4 regions of the Pseudomonas sp. GW822-FHT06D10 genome follow, and region 1 is predicted to be linked to each of the others. Evidence: riboswitches for the same ligand, from Rfam matches in the RefSeq annotation. Region 1 holds a riboswitch; each other region holds the start of a gene.
What was found. A riboswitch is a leader RNA that binds a small molecule or an ion and turns the genes downstream of it on or off. The one in region 1 is predicted to bind cobalamin.
Positions count from the first base shown of each region.

Region 2: another riboswitch for cobalamin. It lies ahead of AC1RL5_RS16210 (TonB-dependent receptor plug domain-containing protein); the one in region 1 lies ahead of AC1RL5_RS00970 (CbtB domain-containing protein).
Region 3: another riboswitch for cobalamin. It lies ahead of AC1RL5_RS04355 (TonB-dependent receptor); the one in region 1 lies ahead of AC1RL5_RS00970 (CbtB domain-containing protein).
Region 4: another riboswitch for cobalamin. It lies ahead of cobO (cob(I)yrinic acid a,c-diamide adenosyltransferase); the one in region 1 lies ahead of AC1RL5_RS00970 (CbtB domain-containing protein).

Region 1 covers NZ_JBXALN010000001.1:198,292-202,495, forward strand. The annotation lists gene cobM (precorrin-4 C(11)-methyltransferase) at 1-549, opposite strand, end outside; gene AC1RL5_RS00960 (cobalamin biosynthesis protein) at 632-1,045, opposite strand; gene AC1RL5_RS00965 (CbtA family protein) at 1,042-1,743, opposite strand; gene AC1RL5_RS00970 (CbtB domain-containing protein) at 1,755-1,943, opposite strand; cobalamin riboswitch at 2,040-2,265, opposite strand; cobalamin riboswitch at 2,407-2,618, shown strand; gene cobW (cobalamin biosynthesis protein CobW) at 2,717-3,787, shown strand; gene cobN (cobaltochelatase subunit CobN) at 3,791-4,204, shown strand, end outside.
Region 2 covers NZ_JBXALN010000004.1:507,571-511,774, reverse strand. The annotation lists gene AC1RL5_RS16210 (TonB-dependent receptor plug domain-containing protein) at 1-1,514, opposite strand, end outside; cobalamin riboswitch at 1,667-1,870, opposite strand; gene AC1RL5_RS16205 (arginine N-succinyltransferase) at 2,087-3,160, opposite strand; gene AC1RL5_RS16200 (arginine N-succinyltransferase) at 3,210-4,204, opposite strand, start outside.
Region 3 covers NZ_JBXALN010000001.1:999,861-1,004,064, forward strand. The annotation lists gene AC1RL5_RS04345 (bifunctional glycoside hydrolase/polysaccharide deacetylase family protein) at 1-862, opposite strand, end outside; gene AC1RL5_RS04350 (NAD-dependent epimerase/dehydratase family protein) at 941-1,873, opposite strand; cobalamin riboswitch at 2,237-2,441, shown strand; gene AC1RL5_RS04355 (TonB-dependent receptor) at 2,552-4,204, shown strand, end outside.
Region 4 covers NZ_JBXALN010000006.1:413,159-417,362, forward strand. The annotation lists gene AC1RL5_RS22580 (PQQ-dependent sugar dehydrogenase) at 1-536, opposite strand, end outside; gene AC1RL5_RS22585 (hypothetical protein) at 607-1,188, opposite strand; cobalamin riboswitch at 1,360-1,592, shown strand; gene cobO (cob(I)yrinic acid a,c-diamide adenosyltransferase) at 1,674-2,285, shown strand; gene AC1RL5_RS22595 (cobyrinic acid a,c-diamide synthase CobB) at 2,296-3,636, shown strand; gene bluB (5,6-dimethylbenzimidazole synthase) at 3,629-4,204, shown strand, end outside.

The sequences.
Region 1 (4,204 bases):
GCAGTCTGCGCCGTAGTGGGGCAGCAACTCGGCAACGATCTTCGGCAGGTTATTGACCCCCAGGTGAATGGCCATGGTGGCGCCGTGGGCCGCCAGGCTGGCGAAATCCTCGCCGGCAGGCATCGCGGTCTTGTCCGCGTAGCGGGTAAGAATCACGCTCTGGGAGACGTCCGGCAGGGTCAGTTCGGCCCCCAGCAGGGCAGCGCAGGCGGCGGTGGCGGTGACCCCGGGGATGATCTCGAAGGGGATGCCCAGCTCCCGCAGGCAGCGGATCTGCTCGCCGATGGCGCCATACAGGCTCGGGTCGCCGGAATGTACCCGGGCCACGTCCTGGCCCCGGGCATGGGCCTGCTTGATGGCCTCGATGATCTGCTCCAGGTGCAGTTCGGCGCTATTGATCACCCGCTCCGCGCGGTGCCCGTCGAGCACTGCCTGGGGGACCAGGGAGCCGGCGTAGATGATCACCGGGCAACGATGGATCAGGCGCTGGCCCTTGACGGTGATCAGTTCCGGGTCGCCGGGGCCGGCGCCGATGAAATAGACAGTCATGGCTGTGTCCTGTGAAAAAAGGTCGGGAGCCGTGCTTCAGATGAAGATTGCTCATGATCGAAGGTGGGGATTATCGGGGATTCTACCGGGCGGCGACCAATGCCAGGGTGGCCTGGGCGTATTTTTGCCGGGGAACAAGCAGTGTGGCCGGGCCGGGTGACAGCTGTTCGGCCAGGGCCAGGGCAGCACTTTCGGCCACGCCGTAGCAGCCGGTACGTTCGAAGGCGATCTGTGAACGGTGGCTCAGGCGCAGGGCAAAGGGGGCGAGCTGGCCGCTGCTGAAACAGGTCAGCGGCAGTTGCAGTTGCTCCGCCAGTTGCAGCAGGCCGGGTTCGTTGCGCTTGAGGTCGATGCTGGCCAGGGCCAGGACCTGCCGGGCCTGCCACTGGTGCGCCGCCAGGACCTGGTCGAGCAAGGCGCGCAGCGTGGTCACCGGGCAGCCTTTCTGGCAGCCCAGGCCGACCACCAGGGTCGGCGCTGCGCTCACTTCGATCATGCCGAGTACTGGCCCGCGCTCTTGCGCCGGAACAACCAGGCGCTGATCAGCCCGAGGGCCAGCCAGAAGGCCGCATTGGTCAGTTGCGAGGCGATCTTGAATTGCGCTTCCAGTTCTTCCGGGGCCAGCATCGAATGCACTTCCGGCTGCGGCGCGCCGATCACGTGGGGTACGGCGATGATGGCCGCGCCCAGGACCTTCAGCAGCCAGTTGCGGGCGAACACGATCAGGGCAATGCCCACAGCGGTGGAGGCGGCGGTGCCGACCCACCAGATCTGCCGCTGTGCCAGGTCGGCTGCGGCGGTGCCCGGCAGTTCCGGCGGCAGGCCCAGGGTCGGCGCCAGGCAGAAGGTGGCATAGCCGGCCAGGCCCCAGAGCAGGCCCTGGGACGTGCGGTTCGGCGCGCGCAGGGTGTAGAGGCCGGCCAGCATCAGGGCGAAGCCCACGGCCACCACCAGGTTGCCTCCGGTGGTGGACAGCACGCGCTGCCAACCGTCTTCCGGCTCCCAGGCTTCGGCATCGTGGCTGTGGGCGGCCATGGCGCCTTCGGCGTGCTCATGGACTTCGGCCGCGGGGGCCTTTTCATAGGTTTCCGCCTGCAGGATCAGCGGGGCGACCCAGAAGCTTTGCAGCAGGGTCAGCAGCAGGGCGGCCAAGAGGCCGGTGAAACCTGCGGTTTGCGCGATACGCTTGATCATGTCGGCAGGTCTCAATGGCAAGGGAAGGCGGCGCTGTGGCGGGTGTCGTGGGCCGCGTTGTGCACCGCCTCGATGTGGGAGAAGCCGGCGAAGTACACCAGGCACGCGCCGAGGATCGAGGCGCCGATGGCGGCCACCAGGCGCTGGCTCAGGGTGGAGGTCGTGCTGGCGGAGTGGCTGGTGCTGCTGATGATCGACATGGCGCTTCCCTCTGGAGTGTCAGCGGGGTAGAGGCGCAGGAAAACCCCGCGTGATGGCCACGCAGGGTTTGCAACAGCGCCCGCCCACCGCGGGTTGTTATGTAAGTGTTGCGGGCCGGTCTCCGGGCTTGCGAGGGGCAGGGCTGTGTCATGCCGTACCGGCAAGTGTCGCCTTCCCATGCCTTGGCACAGTGGATCTGACACTTCGCTCGCTTACCGTTGCGGGGGCAGCACCGGACTGGCCACGGCTTTTTAGTTAAGCACGTGATTCACCGGTTTCCCGTTTCACCCTGTAAAGGGCACCCGTAACAAGGTGTGTAGGAGATCATGGGCGGGGCAGGGGCGTCAATTGCCGTGACCGCTGCGCAGGTGTGCGCCGCGCTGGTGCAAGGTTCAATGGCTCTTTCGCCGGCAAGCCGGCTGCTACGGGCGCATTGTCGATTGACCGTCCCCCTGGCTCTGCGTAGCCTTGCGCTTTCGAGGTTCTTCGGCCACGGGTCGAAGCTAAGAAGGGAACGCGGTCGATGCCGCGGCTGCCCCCGCAACTGTGAAGGGTTCGATTGCTGCAAGGCCACTGCATGGGCGTCGACGACGCCGGTGGGAAGGCGCAGCAATCGCCGGTCCGACGACTGGCAAGCCCTCAGCCAGGAGACCTGCCTCGATCCAAGATTCTCACTACAACCGGGCGGGGTGATCCGGTGGCGAAATCTCCGCGCGCCCGGCGTTGTGGTTCTCGTCCCGTTTGCCCGCCTCCTTTTGCCAAAGGGCATCCGATGAAAACACTGGCCAAACTTCCCGTCACCATCGTCACCGGCTTCCTCGGCTCGGGCAAAACCACCCTGTTGCGGCACATGCTGGACAATGCCCAGGGCCGGCGCATTGCGGTGATCGTCAACGAATTCGGCGAGCTGGGCATCGACGGCGAAATCCTCAAGCAATGCGCCATCGGCTGCACCGAGGAAGAGGCCAGCGGCCGAGTCTACGAGCTGGCCAACGGTTGCCTGTGCTGCACCGTGCAGGAGGAGTTCTTCCCGGTGATGCGCGAACTGGTGGCGCGCCGTGGCGACCTGGACCACATCCTCATCGAGACCTCCGGCCTGGCGCTGCCCAAGCCTCTGGTCCAGGCCTTCCAGTGGCCGGAAATCCGCAGTGCCTGCACCGTCGATGCGGTGATCACCGTGGTCGACAGCCCGGCCGTGGCCGCCGGCACCTTCGCCGCCTTCCCCGATCAAGTGGACGCCCAGCGCAAGCTCGACCCCAACCTGGACCACGAATCGCCGCTGCATGAGCTGTTCGCCGACCAGCTGTCCAGCGCCGACCTGGTGATCCTCAACAAGACCGACCTGATCAGCCCCGAAGACCTGGCCAAGGTGCGCCTGGAAGTGGCCGAGGAGCTGCCGTCGGCGGTCAAGGTCATCGAAGCCAGCAGCGGTCGCCTGCCCCTGGATGTGCTGCTGGGCCTGGGTGCCGGTTCCGAGGAACACATCGACGGCCGCCACAGCCACCACGACCATCACCATGACGGCGATGACGATCACGACGACCACGATCACGACGCCTTCGATTCCATCTCCATCGAGCTGCCCCAGGCCGACGAAAGCCTGCTGCTGGACGCCCTGACCCAACTGGTGGTCAAGCACGGCATCCTGCGGGTCAAGGGTTTTGCCGCGATCCCCAACAAGCCGATGCGTTTGCTGATCCAGGGCGTGGGCACGCGCTTCGACAAGCACTTCGACCGCAAGTGGGGCGCCGACGAGGCCCGTACCACGCGTCTGGTGCTGATCGGCCAGGAACTGGACGCCGCCCAGCTCGAAGCGCAACTGCGCGCCGCCCTCAGCGTCTAAGCCATGCACCTGCTCAGGACCCAGCCCGGCGGTTTCGTGTCGGATGACAACATTGCCGACCTGGGACAAACCCCCGCCGAGCTGGTGATCCTGTGCAGCGGCGATTCCAGCCTGGCGCTGCTGGCGGACGCCGCCGAGCAATTGCCCGAGGACTACCCCAGCTTTCGCCTGGCCAATCCGATGCAGGTGCAGAACCACGCCTCGGTGGATCTGTATGTGGACCAGGTGCTGCGCCACGCCAAGGTCATCCTGATTTCCCTGCACGGTGGCATCGCCTACTGGCGCTACGGCGTCGAGCAGTTGGTGGAGCTGTCCAGGCGCGGGGTGCAGTTGATCCTGGTGCCGGGGGACGACCGCCCGGACCCGGAACTCAGCGACTTGAGCACGGTGGCTGCCGGCGAACGCGACCGCCTGTGG
Region 2 (4,204 bases), on a different contig from region 1:
CGCACCTTGATCCGGCCCTGGCCGTTGCTCCAGACATCGTTGGCGTCGAGGGTGATCAGGTCGTCGATCTTGCGGTGGAAGGCGCTGACGCTGGCGTTGAATTCGCCGGCCAGCAGGCTGCCCTTGTAGTCCAGGCCGAGCTCGGCATTGAGGCTCTTTTCCGGCTTGAGGTCGGGGTTGCCTTTTTCGTAGTCCTCGTTGGCGTACAGCTGCTCGGCGTTGGGCAGCTTGAAGGCGCTGCCGTACTGGCCGCGCAGTTGCCAGTGGGGCGTCAGGTCGTAGAGCGAGGTGAGCATGCCCACGGTGGCGCTCTCGCCGCCGCTGATTTTCTCGTGGCGCACGCCCAGGCTCGGGTGCCAGTCGGGCAGGGCGTCGAACACCGGGCGTAGCTGGGTGTACAGGGCATTGGCCTGGGCCTGCTTGTTGTCGATCTTGAGCACGTCGTCCTGGCCCTTGAACCACTGGTTGTCGGTGCCCAATACCAGCACGTGGCCGCCGTCCAGCTCGGCCTTGCCCTCGGCCTGCAGGCCCCAGTCGGTGAAGCCCCAGTAGTCGTTGTGGTTGCGCACCTTGAGGCTGGCGTCGTCGAGGCTGTCGATCCTGGTGTAGCGGGTGTCCCAGTCGTTGACATGGCCCTTGACGAAGTAGCTGAAGCCTTCGCCCAGGCGCTGCTCGAAGGTCGCGGTGGCGATCTGCTGGATGCGGTCGTTGGTGGTTTTGCGGTTGTTCACCGGGCGGGCGAAATCCAGGTTGGCGTCGCTGTACTGGTAGAACAGTTCCAGCCGCGAAGCGTCGCCAAGGCCCTGGATCGCCTTGGCGCCGAAGGTGGTCACTTCATAGCCGCGTTTCTTGTCCCGGGTGTTGGCGTTGTAGGCGCTGTTGCGAAATGGCTGGTAGCCATCGGAGACGTTGTGGCTGACATAGGCCAACAGCCCCAGCTCGCCCAGGCCGTTGCTGAGGATCTGCTCGGCGCGGGCATCGCCGCTCCTGCCCATGAAACTGTCCAGGCCCAGGTTGACCTCGCCGGAGACGTCGCGGGTCTGCGGGCTGCGGGTGACGATGTTGATCACCCCGGACACCGCCTGTGTACCGAACAGCAGGCTCTGGCCACCCTTGAGCACCTCGATGCGCTCGATGGCGTTGGCCGGCAGGGTATCCAGGTACAGGCCGCCGTACAGGCGGTTGTTCAGGCGCACGCCGTCCAGCAGGATCAGGGTGTCGTCGTTGCGCCCGCCCAGCAGGGAGTAGGTGCCGTAGTCGAAGGGGCCATTCTTGGGCGCCACATACAGCCCCGGCACGTACATCTGCAGGACCCGGGTGATGTCGCTGCTGGGGCCGGCGCGTTCGATCTGCTGGCGGTCGATGATCTCCACCTTGCTGCCGTACCGGGCCATTTCGGCCACCGTGGTGGACTCCACCGAGGGGGCGGAAACAAATTGCCGGTCCAGCGTCAGGGGGCTGTCGTCCGCCAGCAGCAGGGGGCTGAACAGGCAGCCGAGCAGGGCGCCGCTCATGGTGCGGCGAGGTGCACGCCAGTCGCGTGCAAGGAAAGTGTCAGGTGTTGTCATTGTTGGTCTTCTCGAAAGTGTCTTCGGGAAGCACGCAGGAGAGGGTATCGGCCACGGGCACGCGACCATACCGGCCCATGCCCGCCCACCGCAGGATTGCCAAACAGACGTCACAGGCCGGTCTCCGGGCTTGCGAGTCTGGCGGCATTCGCCTTCCCATACCTTGGGTACAGTGGCCTGTTGAATGCAGCACTCGCTTACCGTTGCGGGGGCAGCACCGGACTTGCCCGAAAAGGGGCGCACCGGTTTCCCGTTTCACCTCCTGCACGGCGGCAGGAGGCACCTGAAACTGGGCGGCATATGAACATCCGCCCCGGCGTTCGTCAACGTTGCGCCTGCCGCCAGGTGTTACCGGATTCATCGCCCTGACGCCTCTGTAGCCGCTGCCGAGCCCGCGAGGCTGCACAAAGGCCCGCAGGGCCTTGCTTGGCAGTCTCATGTCGAGCGCCTCAGCGGTCTTGAGATTTCGCGCCCCTGCGGGCCGTGCTTCCGAACGCGGCCCGAGCCTGCGGCAGCGGCTACAGGAGCAGGGCGCTTTGCGGGGCCAGGTGCCGCTGTGCGTGCAGGGCCGTGCGTGACTCGCAGGCCAGCAGCGGCACCGCCCGTACCGAGTCGCCTGGCTGCAGTTGCAGGCGCTTGGCGGTCAGCCGGTCCACCAGCAGGCAACCCGAAACCAGGCGCCCGGGGGTGGCGGTGATGCGGCAGCTTTCCAGGCGCCGGTTGTGGATCAGCCACACCGGCGCCTGTGCGTCCGGAGTGCCCACCAGCAGGGGCAGGGTCTGGCTTTCGCGCACGCTGCGGATCTTCGCCACCTCGGCCTCGATCAGCGGCCCGCCATCGAAGATGTCGATGCAGCCCTGATGGCTGAAGCCTTCGTCGCGCAGGATGCTCACCGCCTGTTCGGTGCTGACGTGGGCCTGGCCGATGGCGGCCTGTGCCTGGGGGCTGAGCAGGCAGGTATACAGCGGCTGGCGCGGCATCAGTTCGGCGATGAAGGATTTACTGCCGTGGCTGGACAGGCGATTGGCCTGCTGGAAACCCATCTTGAAGAAGTGCCGCCCCAGGCTGTCCCAGAACGGCGAGCGGCCCTGGCTGTCGAGCTGGCCGCGCAGTTCGGCCACCAGCTTGTCGCCGAACAGCCGGGGGAATTCGGCGACAAACAGCAGGCGCGCGGTGGACAGCAGGCGGCCGGTGTAGCCCTGGCGGTGATCGCGGCGCAGGAACAGCGAGCACAGCAGCGACTGCCCGGTCATCTCGTTGCACAGGAACAGGGTCGGGATGTGCTTTTCGATGCCCAGCACCGGGGCGCTGCCGTGGGTGGTGCCGACCCGGTAGTTGTAGCAGGGCTCGCGCAGGCCGATGGCGCCGCTCAGGCCGCAGACCCCGATCACCTGCTGCTCGTCATCTTCCATGACGAACAGGTAGTCGGCATCGGCCCGCTCCACCTGGTTGGCGAAGGCTCGCTGCGCCCAGCGCACCCGATGGGCCAGGCGCTCGGGGTCGGTGGACAGGTTGTTCAGTTCGCGACAGCTGCCTTCGAGCAGGCTCAAGACCGCCGGCAGATCGGTGACGCGGATCGGACGGACGATCATTGGCGGGCTCCTGGCAATGACGCCGGGCAGGGGGGCAACAGGGGCCGGTTCATAAGGCAACGCTCCGTACCGGCTCGCCCGGCACCAGTTGCAGGGCCTGGAACATGGCCGGGTCGAGGCCGATTTCAGCGCTCGGGGCGGTGTCCAGCGCCGCGACTATGGCGCGAAAGCCCTGCAGCCGCTCGTTGCTCAGCAGCCACTGCTGGCCCTGGCCGCTCTGGGGGCTGGGGTAGCTGGTGGCGACCCGGCTCTGGGCGATCGAGCGCAGTTGGTGGCTGCGCCCCTGCAGGGTCGGCCCGGCATCGAACAGGTCGACGTACTGGGTCGGCGCGAAGCCTTCGTCGATCAGGATCTGGCAGGCCTCCCGGGCATCCGGGTGAACCTGGCCGATGCAGTCCTGGGCCGCCTGCGCCAGCATCGGGATGTACAGCGGGTACTGGGGCATCAGTTCGGCGAGAAAGCCGCGGCCCTGCAGGGCGCACAGGCGCTCGGCCTCGACATAGGGCAGGTCGAAGAAGTGCTGGCCCACGGCTTGCCAGAACGGCGACTCGCCGTTGGCGTCGCTGTAGCCGACGATCTCGCTGATGCAGCTGTCGGCGAAGCGCCGGGGGTGGGCGGCGATGAACAGCAACCGCCCGCGGGAGGTGAGCTGGGCCAGTGGCGTACCGCCCAGCGGCGGGTCGACATGGAAGCTGCGCAGCAGGGTCTGTTCGCTGAGGTCGTGGCATAGCGACAGGGTGGGCACCCCGTGCTGGATGTTCAGCTCCCGGGAACTGCTGATGAACGGGCGGTTGCGCAGGCTGTAGAACGGGCTGGCAAAACCGGCAGTGGCGAGGATGTCCGAGCAGCCGCGCAACTGGCCACTGTCGAGGTCCTCGAGCACCAGGAAATAGTTCTCCGGGCCCTGGCTGGCCTCGCTCTTGGCGAAGGAGGCCAGGGAATCGAGGATCTTGTCCCGCAGGCAGGTTTCGTCATCCACCAGGGAGGTCACGCCCAGCAGACGTTCGCGGGCCAGGCGCCGCAGTTGGGGCAGATCGGATAACG
Region 3 (4,204 bases), 800 kb from region 1:
CCACCGTGCTCATGCTCAGGGCGTTGAGGTCCGGGGTGGTGACCACCGGGATAAAGCCTTCCTGGCTCAATTGCCGGACCAGCTTGCGCGCCTCTTCCCGACGGTTGGCCGGCAGGTAATCGATGGCCACCAGCGGGATGTTGCGTGCGCGCAGCGGCTTGAGTTCGCCTTCAAGCCAGGTGCGGTCGGCTTCGGAAACCGGGCGGTAACGCTTGGCCGAGGCATCCCAGCCGGCGTGGATGGATTCCACCGCCACGGCCGAGGCGACGCCATCGAGCTCGCCCAGTACCTCGAAGCCCCGGTTGAAGAACAGCTTGAGGTTGGGCAGCCGGCTGTGCAGTTCCCGCAGGAACGAGGCCAGGGCCTTGCGTTGCGGTTCGCGATCGGCCTCGGGGAGCAACTGGAAACTGTCCAGGGTGTCCAGGAACAGGCCGGCGTAGCCCTGGTCCTGCAGCGCCTTGGCACGCTTGAACAGGTGTTCGCGCCAGGCCGGGGTGGCGATGTCCATCACCTGGCTGTCCCAGGCCTTGTTGCGCACGGGGCTCGCGCCTTGGGCCAGGGCCTGCTTGGCCAGGGCAGCGCGGTTGCCGTCGAACTCCCCTACCGACAGGTAGGCGAACGGCTGGCTGCCGAGCTTGCGCAAGGTAGCGACATCGGCGCTGGCCATATGGCCGGGCTCGACCACTGCCCATTCGAACTGCGCCAGCTCCTGCAAGGGTGGCTGCTCGGCGTACCAGAACCCGACACTGGCGGGCGCCGCGGGCGCGGCCTGCACCAGGGTGTTGGTGGCACACAAGGCCAATGCGGTAAACAGGCGTCGAACCACTTTGCAGACATGCCCCCTGCGAAACTCGATATCCATAACTCACTCTTCAGTAGATCAATCTGCACAACATCAGGCTCTAGGGCAGCCGCCATGGCGCGCCCCTAAGGCAACGAACTAAAGGCTGCGGTAAAGCCGTTCCAGGCCCTCGGCCAGGCTGCTGGGCGTGCCCAGGTCGAAGCGCTCGCGCAAGCGGCGGTTGTCGGCCTTGGAATGGCGGATATCCCCGGAGCGGGTCGCGCCGTGGCTCACCTGCAGCGGCTTGCCGCTGATCTGCTGCAGGGCGCCAATCAGATCGTTGAGGGTGGTCACCCCGCCGAGCCCGACATTGGTGGCATCGGCTGCCGGCGCGGGGCATTCCAGGCCCTGCACCAGGATCTTCACCAGGTCCGCGACATAGACGAAGTCGCGGGTCTGCCCGCCATCGCCGAACAGGGTGATGGGCCGCCCGGCCTTGGCCCGCTCGCTGAAAATGCTGATCACCCCGGAATACGGCGATGAAGGGTCCTGGCGCGGGCCGAAGATATTGAAAAAGCGCAGGATCACCGGTTCCAGCCCATGCTGGCGGCGGTAGAAGTCCAGGTAGTACTCGCTGGCGAGCTTGTCCGCCGCGTAGGGCGTGAGGGGAGATTTAGGGGTGTCTTCGGCAATCGGCGTGCCCTCGCCGTTATTGCCATAGACCGCCGCACTGGAGGCGAACACCACGCGGCGGATACCGGCCGCGGTCATCGCCTCGCACAGGCGCAGGGTGGCGATGAAATTGCTCTGGTGGGTGGCCACCGGGTCTTCGACCGAAGCCTGGACCGACGCCACAGCAGCCAGATGCACCACGGCATCGCAGCCCTGAACGGCATCCGCCAGGAGTGCCGCATCGGCGGCATCCCCCACCAGCAGTTCCAGGCCAGCATCGCCCATGGGCAGATTGCCGACCTTGCCCGTGGAAAGGTCGTCCAGAACCCGCACCGCATAACCCTTGGCCAGCAGTGCATCCACGAGGTGAGAACCGATAAAACCAGCGCCCCCAGTAACCAGTATCCGTTCGGCAGACATAGATCATTCCAAAGAGAAATATCGCGGCTACGCCGTCTGAAGCTAGCACAGCCAACGGATCAGCCCTGGCTACTTGCCATCCTGGCCGTCATGTTTTTAGTGGCTGCTCTGCGCCATAGGCTGTTTCGCCTATTTTCGGAGCAGAGTTCAGCGCTTTGGCGTCAAAAAAAAACTCAAGATAATCAATCGCTCAGCGCCGACATACTGGGTCAGAAAAGCAAAATCGTCAATAATGCGTCGATATTTGTTGATTATTTAAGCGCCAGGAAAAATAGGTCAATATATTGACTTACCTGGTATAAAGCGCTGAAACCGCCGCCGTAGCTGGCCACATGCCATTGACGCAAGGGCTCGGCAGTGCTCATATGCGCGCCAGTTTCAGGTGTCCCATGCCGCCGTGCATGGGGTTAAACGGGAAGCCGGTGCGTCATTTCGATGATCAGTCCGGCGCTGCCCCCGCAACGGTAAGCGAGCGAAGCATTCGACAGACCACTGTGCCAAGGCATGGGAAGGTGAATGCCTCATGACCCTCGCAAGCCCGGAGACCGGCCTGCAACTTCGTTTGACAACCCCGCGGTGGGCGGGCGCAGTCCGGTTTTCGTGGGCGCGGCTGCCCGCGATTCCCTATGCGTTGTTCCCTCCGGGATTCATTCATTCCTTACAAGTAGTAGGAATCGCATGTCCCGCACCTCCTTGCTGCAACACCTGGCGAGCCCCTCGCTGTGTTTCACCCTCCTGCCTTGCATGGCCTACCCGGCGCTGGCCTTGGCTGAGCAGAAAACCTCCCTGGTCTTGCCCGAGACCCAAGTGAGCGGAGTCTCCAGCGCCCCGCAAACCTCTCTGGACACCCCCCTGCCCGCCGGCTCGCGGCTGAACCTCACGGCCCTGGAGACTCCGGCCAGCACCAGCAGCCTGGGCAACGACGCCATCAGCAACCGCAACAACCTCACGGTGCAGGATGCCGTCACCCGCTCCCCCGGCATCACCAGCATCGCCACCCCGGGCAACGGCAATACCGCACTGTCGGCCCGCGGCTTTACCGGGCACTCCTCGGTGATGACCCTGTTCGACGGCGCGCGCCTGTACACCGGCGCCGGCAGCCAGACCTTCCCGGTGGACCCGTGGATGGTCGAGCGCATCGACGTGATCCGCGGCCCGGCCTCGGTGCTGTACGGGGAAGGCGCCACCGGCGCGGTGATCAACGTGATTGCCAAGAAGCCCTTCGACGGTGAGATCCACAACCGCCTGCGCCTGGGCTATGGCTCCCATGATCGCCAGCAACTGGGCCTGGACAGCGGCGGCTCGCTGACCGACACCCTGAGCTACCGCCTGACCCTGAACCAGCAGCAGAGCAATGGCTGGGTCGACCAGGGCCAGTCACGCAGCCTGGCACTCAGCGCGGCGCTACGCTGGCAAGCCACCGACGACCTCGGTTTCACCCTGGCCCATGAACGCGGTGAAAGCGAACCCGCCAGCTATTTCGGCACGCCGCTGATTGCCGGCCAATACCGCGACAGCCTGCGGGACAAGAACTACAACCTGCGCAACGCCGTGCAGCGCTACAACGACGAATGGACCCGGCTCAACACCGACTGGACCCTGAGCGACAACCTCAGCGCCAGCAACCAGCTCTACTACATCAAGAGCCGCCGCCACTGGCGCAACGCCGAAGCCTACAACTGGGTCAGCTCCCGGGAGCAGTTGCTGCGCGGCGACTACCTGGAGATCAAGCACGATCAGGAGCAGATCGGCGATCGCCAGAGCTTCACCTTCAACCACTCGCTGTTCGGCCTGGACAGCAGGACCGTGATCGGCCTGGAGTACAACAGGATTCGCTTCGGTGTGGCCAACAACTCGCCCTACAAGGATATCGGTAGCGACTATATCGACCCGTGGAACCCGGCACCGGGCTACTTCCAGAGCCGCTCGCCCTTCTCGCCCCAGACCGACAGCAGCACCCGCACTTTCGCCCTGTTTGCGGAAAACCGCCTGCAACTGTCGGAGCGCTGGTCGCTGGTGACCGGCATCCGCCGCGACCAGAACCATATCGATCGCAGTGATCTGCGCGCCGGCACCCGCACCGATCGCAGCCTCACCGGCGGCAACTGGCGCGCCGGCCTGGTGTTCGCGGTCACCGATCAACTGTCGCTGTACGGCCAGTACTCCACCAGTGAAGACGGGGTCAGCAACCTGATCAGCCTCAACCCGAGCCAGTTGCAGATGGACCTGACCGAAGCCAAGCAGACCGAGTTCGGGCTCAAGCAGCAGTTCTGGAACGGCCGTGGCGAATGGACCCTGGCGGCCTACCACATCGTCAAGAAAAAGCTCTTG
Region 4 (4,204 bases), on a different contig from region 1:
TGGTAGGGAAAGCGCAGTAGCTTGTCGGTATCGGCCACATACAGGTCATTGCCCACCAGAGTCATGCCAAAGGGCGAATTGAGGTTCTCCAGAAACACTGTGCGGGTCTCCGCCACGCCATCGTGATCCTGGTCCCTTAGCAGGGTGATGCGGTTGGCGCTGGGCACGGCCGCCCCGGCACGGCCCATGACCTTGCCGGCGATCCAGCCGCGAATGCCCTGGCTGTCATCCGGTTTGGGCGGGGCGTTGGTTTCCGCCACCAGCACATCGCCATTGGGCAGGACGTAGAGCCAGCGTGGATGGTCGAGGTTCTCGGCGAAAGCCTTGACCTGGGTGCCGGCCGCGGCCTGGGGTTTTGCGCCTTGCGGCCAGCCGATGGCGGGGGCGATGTTGACCGTGGGGATCAGCGTCGGGTTGGGTTCCGGCAGCTTGGGGTTGGGGCCGGTGCCGTCGGACACCTGCAGGCTGGAAGTTTCGCCGCAGGCGGCGAGGCCGGCGGCGATGGCGATCAGTAGGCTGTGCTGAAGCTTGAGCATGCGAATTTCCCTATGAGTGCACGGACGTCGTAGTCATAGAGAAGCATAGCCAGTCGATGGTTCCGCCTGATCAGCGGGCCTCCTTGAAGAGCACGGCGACGCCCGGGTGGTAGTGGCCGGCCTCGTTGTGCAGCTTGCGATACGCGTAGGGGAAGTACCAGGCCACGGCGCAGCAGTGCTCTTTCTGCAGTTCGTCGAGCATGTCCTGGAGCTCTTCCGGCGTAGCGCTGTGCTGGGATTTTTGTGGGGCAACGAACAGGCAACCCAGTCTCAGGTCGCTGGCGTAGCTGATCTTTTTTGCATCCTGGGCAACGTCCAGCAGTGCCTGGGTCAGGTTCAGGCTGTTGACCCTTGGCCAGCGCTGGGTGGCGTGGATGTAGGCGCGCTCTTCCTTGGTGGCCAGGTACAGGTCGGTGCGGGCGTTGCGCGCACCTTCTTCCTGCTGTTTCCTGCTGGGGCTGTGTTCCAGGCTGACCATCTCGGCCATCCAGGCCGACGCGCTGAGCAGCCCGAGATTGGCCTGCTCGTCGAACCAGTAGGGCGTTTCGTTATCGCCGCGAACCGCGTTGTAGCGATCGATGCAATCGAACCAGCGTTCCAGCATCGGGCGCAGGAATTCCAGCTTCGGATTGCTGATGATCATGCCTTGCATCGAACTCACCCCTTATTGTTGTGTGGTTGGCGCCTGGGGCGCTGAAAAGTGGCTATTTGATATCATTGCTCTGAGTGTGGCACAAGATTGGCGTCAGTTTATTGATGCAGTGCAGTTTTGTGCTGGGGGCGACGGCCGGCTTTAATTGACGCTCCACCCCCAACCCTCTAACCTTCGCGACTTGTTTCAGGTGCTCTGTGGCCCGTGGCCGACAGAGTGAAACAGGGAAGCCGGTCAGGGTCTGTTCCAGTGATGGAGCCGACGACGATTCCGGCGCTGCCCCCGCAACGGTAGATGAGTCAAGACTGCGCCTGACGCCACTGTGTCAATGACACGGGAAGGCGCGCAGTCCGGCAGCCATGCCGCTCATGAGCCCGGAGACCGGCCTGATCCATCCAACGGCATCACGGTGGGCGATGCCAGGCTAGCGCCGTCTGTTCCTTTTCCCTGCCCCCCGTTCCCCAGCCCCAACGGAGAGCTGCCCCATGAGTGAATCCCCCGATCGTGACGAGCGCCATCTGGCGCGCATGTTGCGCAAAAAAGCCGTGATCGATGAACGCATTGCCAACTCGCCCAACGAATGCGGCCTGCTGCTGGTATTGACCGGCAACGGCAAGGGCAAGAGCAGCTCGGCCTTCGGCATGCTGGCGCGGTCCATGGGCCACGGCATGCAGTGTGGCGTGGTGCAGTTCATCAAGGGGCGTAACAGCACCGGCGAAGAACTGTTCTTCCGGCGTTTCCCCGAGCAGGTGCGCTTTCACGTGATGGGCGAAGGCTTTACTTGGGAAACCCAGGATCGCCAGCGCGATATCGCTGCGGCTGAAGCCGCCTGGGCGGTTTCCAGGGAGTTGCTGAGCAACCCGGATATTGGCCTGGTGGTGCTCGACGAGCTGAACATTGCCCTCAAGCACGGCTACCTGGACCTGGATCAGGTGCTCAGTGACCTGCAGGCCCGTCCGCCCATGCAGCATGTGGTAGTGACCGGTCGCGGCGCCAAGCCGGAGATGATCGAGCTGGCCGATACCGTGACCGAGATGGGCATGGTCAAGCACGCCTTCCAGGCCGGGATCAAGGCGCAGAAAGGTGTCGAGCTGTGAGCGTGAATTCATGACTGATGTTCGTCATTGCCCGGCAGTGTTGATCGCCGCACCGGCTTCCGGCCAGGGCAAGACCACGGTGACCGCGGCCCTGGCCCGCTTGCACCGCAACCAGGGGCGCAAGGTCCGGGTCTTCAAGTGCGGCCCGGATTTTCTCGACCCGATGATTCTTGAGCGCGCCAGTGGTGCCGCGGTGTACCAGTTGGACATGTGGATGGTGGGCGAGCAGGAAAGCCGCCGTCTGCTCTGGGAGGCGGCGGGAGAGGCCGACCTGATTCTGATCGAAGGGGTCATGGGCCTGTTCGATGGCACCCCTTCCAGCGCCGATCTGGCGCGGCATTTCGGCGTGCCGGTGCTGGGGGTGATCGATGGCACCGCCATGGCCCAGACCTTCGGCGCCCTGGCTTTGGGCCTGGCGCGCTACCAGCCGGACCTGCCGTTTGCCGGGGTGCTGGCCAACCGGGTTGGTACCCTGCGCCATGCGCAGTTGCTGGAAGGCAGCCTGACGGAAGGCTTGCGCTGGTATGGCGCCTTGTCCCGGGAAACCGATATCGAGCTGCCCAGCCGCCATCTGGGGCTGGTGCAGGCCAGCGAGTTGAATGATCTGGACCTGCGCCTGGATGCCGCCGCCGAGGCCCTGGCCAGCAGTTGCCAGGTGGAACTGCCGCCAGCGGTGAGTTTTGCCGCACCCACGCCGGTGGCTTGCGCGCCGCTGCTCAAGGGCGTGCGGATTGCCGTGGCGCGGGACGAGGCGTTTGCCTTCACCTATGGCGCCAGCCTCGATCTGTTGCGAGCCATGGGGGCGCAGTTGAGCTTCTTCTCGCCGATCCACGATACCCAGCTGCCCGACGCGGACAGCCTGTACCTGCCCGGCGGCTATCCCGAATTGCACCATCAGGCCCTGGCCCGCAACAGCAGCATGCTGCAGGCCATTCGTGCCCATCACGCGGCCGGCAAGCCGCTGCTCGCCGAGTGCGGCGGCATGCTCTACCTGCTGGACTCCCTGACCGATGTCGAAGGCCAGCGTGCCGAGCTCCTGGGCCTGCTGCCCGGAGATGCGGTAATGCAGAAGCGCCTGGCGGCACTGGCCTTGCAGGCGGTGGATTTGCCCGAAGGCAGTCTGCGCGGCCACACCTATCACCATTCCCTGACCAGCACCGAGCTGCTGCCCATCGCCCGTGGGCTCAGCCCCAACGGCGGGCGCGGCGCGGAAGCGGTGTATCGCCAGGGACGGATGACGGCCTCTTATGTGCACTTCTATTTCCCGTCCAATCCGGCGGCGGTGGCGGCGTTGTTTGCGCCGGGCGCGCCTGTTGAGCCGGTTTTAGCCGAGGGCGTGGCGGGTGAGTGAGCAGGGGTTCTCTGAGGCGCAGCGCGAGGGGGTCTACCGGGCCATCGCCGAGCGCCGCGACATGCGTCATTTCGCGGGTGGCAGTGTCGAGCCGGCAGTGTTGCGGCGCTTGCTGGAAGCAGCGCATCAGGCGCCCAGTGTCGGGTTGATGCAGCCCTGGCGTTTTATTCGCATCAGCGACCGCCTGTTGCGCAAGCACATCCAGCAGTTGGTGGAGGTGGAGCGGGTGCGCACCGCCCAAGCCCTGGGTGAGCGTTCCGACGAGTTCATGAAGCTCAAGGTCGAAGGCATCAACGATTGTGCCGAGGTGCTGGTGGCCGCCTTGATGGATGACCGCGAACGACACATCTTCGGCCGTCGGACCCTGCCGGAGATGGACCTGGCGTCCCTGTCCTGCGCCATCCAGAACCTGTGGCTGGCGGCCCGCAGCGAAGGCTTGGGAATGGGGTGGGTGTCTTTGTTCGATCCTCAGGCCCTGGCCGATCTGCTGGGGCTGCCGGCAGGTGCCAAGCCCGTGGCCGTGCTGTGCCTGGGCCCGGTCACCGAATTCTACCCGGCGCCGATGCTG